2 regions of the Aminobacter sp. LjRoot7 genome follow, and region 1 is predicted to be linked to the other one. Evidence: riboswitches for the same ligand, from Rfam matches in the RefSeq annotation. Region 1 holds a riboswitch; the other holds the start of a gene.

The links. A riboswitch is a leader RNA that binds a small molecule or an ion and turns the genes downstream of it on or off. The one in region 1 is predicted to bind cobalamin.
Region 2: another riboswitch for cobalamin. It lies ahead of ACSQ3E_RS00990 (DUF1636 family protein); the one in region 1 lies ahead of ACSQ3E_RS23875 (CbiX/SirB N-terminal domain-containing protein).

What each region holds. Positions count from the first base shown of each region.
Region 1 is NZ_CAXUPX020000010.1:34,603-37,767, reverse strand. It holds gene ACSQ3E_RS23885 (hypothetical protein) at 1-163, opposite strand, end outside; gene ACSQ3E_RS23880 ((2Fe-2S) ferredoxin domain-containing protein) at 575-847, opposite strand; gene ACSQ3E_RS23875 (CbiX/SirB N-terminal domain-containing protein) at 854-1,384, opposite strand; cobalamin riboswitch at 1,492-1,683, opposite strand; gene ACSQ3E_RS23870 (hypothetical protein) at 1,760-2,083, opposite strand; gene ACSQ3E_RS23865 (cupin domain-containing protein) at 2,252-2,608, shown strand.
Region 2 is NZ_CAXUPX020000001.1:198,602-201,766, forward strand. It holds gene ACSQ3E_RS00985 (winged helix-turn-helix domain-containing protein) at 1-994, shown strand, start outside; cobalamin riboswitch at 990-1,192, shown strand; gene ACSQ3E_RS00990 (DUF1636 family protein) at 1,230-1,664, shown strand; gene cobW (cobalamin biosynthesis protein CobW) at 1,661-2,698, shown strand; gene cobN (cobaltochelatase subunit CobN) at 2,713-3,165, shown strand, end outside.

The DNA.
Region 1 (3,165 bases):
TGGAGCCCGCTGCGGCAAGGATGCGGTCGTTGAGATAGACGACGGGCTCTGGTTCCCAGTGTCCGGTCAGATTGGTTTCATTGCCGCCTAGCGGCGTCTTGGGCAGGTCGATGCCCAGCAGCCCAAGCATGCGGGTAAGCGCGCTGGTGCCGGAGCGATGCATGCCCAAAACCAGAAGGCACTGCCTGTTGGCCGATATGCTCGAAGGCGACGCAGGATCTGTAGGCAGATGATAGTCCGTCACACACAACTCGCTGATCCAGGCTACACGCGGTAGGGATTTTACGTGCCTTGCAGCCGGTCTGTTACGTCAGCCCGTGGGAATATTCAACACGCCTGATGCGACCACAGATGGTGGTGGCGGGCTTCGTGTCGAAGTCCAGCTCGCCGTGCCACGCTCACGTCGCAACGGTTTGCGGCAGGCTGGCGAAGGCTATTGTCAGATATCGACAGATGGCTCCATCCTGGCTTTTTCTGGGTGCATCAGCGGTGTGCCGGATGAGCCATTGGCGGCGTCGCACCGTATTCTTCCAAAAGGAGCGCGTGACAAGCAGCTGATGGTGGCGGAACGCCGCTATCCCTTGGTGTTTTCGGATGCTGGCGCCGGCCGCAGCACCTGTTTGCGGCCGGTGGGCTGGTAGGCGAAGTCGTCGACCACTGCGCCTCCGAGCAGATGTTCTGTGACGATGCGGTCGACGGCGGCCTCGGTGACACCGCCATAATAGGTGCCTTCGGGAAAAACCTGCAGCACGGGCGCGAGGTTGCAGGGGCCGAGGCAGGTCGATTTGGCAGTCATCGTGCCGTCACCGGTGACACGCAGTTTCTGCCTGTCCTGCTGGTTGCGCAGGTGGCCCTAGATCAGGTCGGCGCCGGCGGCATTGCACGGGCCGCCCTGGCAGACCAGCACGCGGCGTTTCTGCGCCGGCACCAGCGAGCCCTCGGGCGCAAGTTTTTCGAGCGGCGGAACAGGTGCCGCCACATCGGCGCCGACGACGAGCTCGGCCATCAGTGCCGGCAACAGCGGGCTGTCGGCGAGGCCCTGCGCAATGCGCACATTCGGCCAGGCGCCGCCCTCCTCGGCCTGCCAGCGGCGCAGCGACCTGGTCAGCCAGGCGGTGAAGCTCGGCTCGATCGGCAGCATCAGCGGCAGCAGGAGGACGTCGGAGAATTCGGCCTGGCGAAGTGCCACGAGCGCCTCGCGCAACGACGGTGTGCCCTGCTCGGTGAAGCCGAAGCTGGCGTGGTCGACGCCAGGCAAAGCCGCGGCGAGGTCGGCGAGGCGCTGCATCTGCCTGTAGGGAGCAGCGGCAAAGGCGGACTTGGCGACGAGCACGACGGCGCGTTTGGGCTGTGACGAGGCAGTCTCAATTTCAGCTATCGGCAAACGATCGATTCCTGGCCTGATCGCGGTCGGGGATTGTCGCAACGCATGTCGTGACAGGCGATGGCCGCCTGCACGAACCTGCGCTCCGGTGGTACACCCCGCCCACGGAACGTCACTCGGTAGGCAGGTCTCCTGGCTCGCGGGTCCCGGCTTCATCGCCTGTCTTCCCGGCCCGTTGGCCAGTGACAATATCTGCAATGCGGCTCGCCGCTTACAGTTGCGGGGCAGCTTCGGTGTTGCACCGAATTCCCTCTTAGCTTCCGCCCGAAAGCGGAAGAACCATAACCGAGCGGCAAGCTATAGGCGGGCGGAGGCAAGTCAAGGGACCATCGGAGGTCATGACGAGGTCAGGCCGTGCTGTCGGCGATGTCAGCGCTATCTCGCCAGGCTGGCCGGAAGGGGCTTGCTCGAGCATTTCAGATGCATGTCGCGGGCGAATTGCTTGCGCATCTTGGCCTGATGCTGCTTGCCGGCCATTGCGATGCCGAGCCCGTATGGGCCGAGAAGCAGCCCTGCCGATACGCTCATGGTCTCTTTCTCGCTGGCCGCGTAGTTCGCCGCCGCTGCCCGGGCCTGCGCACATTCGGCGGATCGCCATTTTGGATCCTGGGGCGAGAGTGTCGTGGCATGGTCGACGGGCTGGGATGCACAGCCCGCGACTGCGAGCATCGTCACGGCGGCGAGCAGTTTGGCCTTCATCTATAAGTCCTTGCTAAACATCCACCCATCAACACCGACAGCGGTGATTCCGCAAGACAGCGGCTGCAAGACATGCCAGTGACGGAATGCACTTTATTATCAGGAAACAAAATTGCCTGAATGATTCGCATCGGCTATGCAGAGGCGTCTAAAAGGGAGGAAAATACCATGGCGAACACAACCATCCTCAAATTCGGCCAGCCGGAAGGCGGCGACTCCAGTGACCTGCCCGGTTGGGTGGTGGTCGACGGAAAACCGACGATGAAAACCACCGTCCAGCACACGACCAAGGACGGCAAGGTGCTGTCGGGAACGTGGCAGGCCACCCCCGGCACCTACCATGCGAGCTACACCGACTATGAGTTCGTCCACATGATCTCGGGCCGCATCATCATCACGCCTGATGGCGGCGAACCCGTCGAGGTCGGGCCAGGCGACGCGTTCGTCGTCGAGGCGGATTTCAAGGGAACCTGGAAGATCATCGAGCCGGTGACGAAGCACTTCGTCGTCACGCTTGGCTCGTAGAAGCTCAAGGTATTTCACGTCACTCATCGCGGGGTTTAGGGAGCCGTTACGCGTGTCAAGGCACGCGAGGATGTTAATGCACCCTGCTGTGGATAACCGGCCATCAATTGTGAATAGAGGGAATTTGGGGAACGGCTCATTATTTGGGGCCGCGAACGCGAAATCGAGATGATATCTAGAAGGTCATCTTTCAACAGGTGACTCGCACAAGATGACCGCACTGCAAATCGCGTACCTCATTATTGGCCTTGGTTACCTTACGGCGGTCGTTGCTTTGACCGCACACTAGCGCAGTCTGCTAGCTACCAAAAAACGCGCCGCCCGAGCACTTGAGGCGGCGCACATATTCCAGTTCTATTCGCGGCGGCTTGGCCGAGCGACGAGCGCACTCTAGCACATTCAAGGGGTTTTCCCACGGGCAGAAGACCGGATTTTCCCGCTTGGGAGATCCATGAAAGTTTGTGTAAGTTGCTGTTTTACAAGGGAAAAATGGTGCCGCTTAGGTGACTCGAACACCTGACCCCATCATTACGAATTTTATCACGACGTGTTTCCCC
Region 2 (3,165 bases), on a different contig from region 1:
GAAGAAGCGCATGCTGTTCGAATACTGGGCGCATGAAGCGTCGCTGCTGCCACTGGAGACCTTTCCGCTGTTGCGCTGGCGCATGGCGCGGGCAGAGGACGGCATGTATGGCGGGCTTGCCAAGTTCGGCCGTGCGAACAGGCCCTATATAGAAGAGATCTTTCGCCAGGTGGTCGACCGCGGTCCGATCGCCGCTTCCGACATCGAAGGCTCGAAGGGCTCCGGCGGCTGGTGGGGCTGGAGCCAGGAAAAGCATGCCTTCGAGTGGCTGTTCTGGGCCGGCCGCATCACCACCCATTCGCGCCGCGGCTTCGAACGCCTCTACGACCTGCCAGAGCGCGTGCTCCCGGCCGACATCTACGACCGGCCTGTCCCACAAGCTGAGGACGCGCATCGCGAACTGCTGCGAATCTCCGCCCGCGCCCACGGCGTCGCCACCGGCATCTGCCTGCGCGACTATTTCCGCCTGTCGCCCGCCGACATGAAGGGCCGGCTCGAAGAGCTGGTCGAACTGGGTGAACTGATTCCCGTCCGTGTCGAAGGCTGGGACCGGCAGGCCTATCTCCACGCCGATGCCCGCATTCCGCGCAAGATCCATGCACGCGCCCTGCTTGCGCCCTTCGATCCGCTCGTCTTCGAGCGCACCCGTGCCGAGCAATTGTTCGACTTCCGGTACCGCATCGAAATCTACACCCCGGCGGAGAGGCGCCAGTACGGCTACTACGTCCTTCCCTTCCTTCTGGGCGAGCGCATCGTCGCCCGCATCGACCTGAAGGCCGACCGTCCGGCGGGTATCCTGCGCGTCCACGCCGCCTATGCAGAGCCCTGTGCTCCGCCGGAAACCGCAGCCGAACTTTACGAAGAACTCCAGCAAATGCGCGGCTGGCTCGGCCTCGAGCGCATCGAGGTGACGCCCGCCGGCGACCTTGGACCCGGCCTGAGCGACATTGCGGGTCGCTCCGCCTCGTTGACTCCACCCCTCGCGAAAGCCTAAATCGCCCACAGACGGTCCTTCGCCCGCAACGGCGAAGGCTAAGAGGGAATGCGGTGCGCGCCGGTGGCGTCAAATCCGCGGCTGTCCCCGCAACTGTGAGCGAAGAGCCAAGCTCGAAGACCACTGGGATTTTCCCGGGAAGGCGAGCGAAGGCGACGATCCGCAAGCCAGGAGACCTGCCGTCGCAGACATTGATCCGATCGCCTGGCGGGTGCCCCGGGCAAGGAGCCTGGATTTGGACTTCGACGACAACCTTCCGGTCGCATCAGCCGACGCATCCTGCGATGCAGCCGACGCGCGCTCATGCGACGTGACCATTCTCGTCTGCTCTTCTTGCCGCGACGAAACCGGCTCGGACGCCCATCCCCGCGCCGGCGCCCAGCTTGCCGAACACGCCCGCCTCGCCGCCAATGGCGAGATCGCCGTGCGCAGCGTCGAGTGCCTGGGCAACTGCAAGCGCCGCCTCAGCGCAGCACTGATCCGCGACGGCGCGTGGAGCTACGTCTTCGGCGATCTCAACACCAATTCGGGCGACGATCTCGTCGCCGGCGCAAAACTCTTCGCCACCTCGACCGACGGCCTGATCCCCTGGCGCGGTCGTCCCGACAGCCTCAAGCGCGGGCTTATCGCGCGCATCCCACCACTTGCTCTCATCAAGGAAGACACATGACCGCCTCCGTCGAACGCGTTCCCTGCACCGTCGTCACCGGCTTTCTCGGCGCCGGCAAGACCACTCTGCTGCGCAACATCCTTGAGAACTCCAAGGGCAAGCGCCTCGCAATCATCGTCAACGAGTTCGGCGATGTCGGCATCGACGGCGAGATTCTCAAGGGCTGCGGCGTCGATGCCTGCCCGGAGGAAAACATCGTCGAGCTGGCCAATGGCTGCATTTGCTGCACCGTCGCCGACGACTTTGTCCCGGCCCTCGACCAGATCCTGTCGCTTACGCCAAGGGTTGACCACATCCTGATCGAAACTTCGGGCCTGGCGCTGCCCAAGCCGCTGGTCCAAGCCTTCCAGTGGCCGACGGTCAAGAGCCGCGTGACGGTCGACGGCGTCATCGCCGTTGTCGATGGCCCCGCGCTGGCCGCAGGCAAGGTCGCCTCCGACATGGAAGCGCTTGCCGCCCAGCGCAGCGCAGACGATTCGCTTGACCACGACGACCCGGTCGAAGAAGTGTTCGAGGATCAGGTCGCCTGCGCCGACCTCATCATCCTGTCCAAGAGCGACCTGCTCGACGAAGCCGGTCACGCCCGCGCCACCGCCATCGTTCGCGAGCACCTGGCACGCGCCGTCAAGATCGTGCCGTCGGCGCATGGCAAGGTCGATCCGTCGGTTCTGCTCGGCCTCGGCCTCGCCGTCGAGGACGACATCGAAAACCGCAAGACCCATCACGACGGCGCCTTCGACCACGAGCACGACGACTTCGACACCTTCGTCATCGAAATCCCGTCGATCGCCAACCCCGACGAACTGGCGAAGCGCGTCGCCACCGCCGCCGAAGAAGAAAACGTGTTGCGTGTAAAGGGCTTCGTCGACGTCGGCGGCAAGCCGATGCGCCTGCTCGTCCAGGCTGTCGGTCCGCGCGTCAACCACTACTACGACCGTGCCTGGGCCGCCGGGGACGACCGACGCTCGCGCCTGGTCGTTATCGGCCTCAAGGGCCTCGACCGCCCGGCCATCGAGCGTATCCTGGTCGGCTGAACCGGACAGGTTGGATGCACATCCTCACCACCACCTCCGCCTCGCTCGATGACCTGATCGAGCCTGTCGACCTCAGGCAGAAGCCTGCGGATGTGGTGGCGCTGTCCTTCACCGACAGCGATCTGGCCGGCCTCGCCAGCGCCTGGAAGGCGGATGCCGAAAACCTGCCGTCGATGCGGCTCGCCAGCCTGCGCGACCTCCGCCATCCGATGTCGGTCGATCTCTGGATCGACAGCGTCGCCTGCCACGCCAAGGTCATCCTCGTCCGCATTCTCGGCGGCCACGACTGGTGGCGCTACGGCTGCGACCAGCTTGCCGCGATGGCGCGCGAAAAAGGCATCGCGCTGGCGCTCTTGCCGGGCGAAAGCCACGACGAGGATCTCAGGCTGATCGAGGCCTCGACCCTGCCGCGCACCGAACTCGACGCCCTGCTCGGCTATTTCCGCGAGGGCGGCCCGGAGAACATG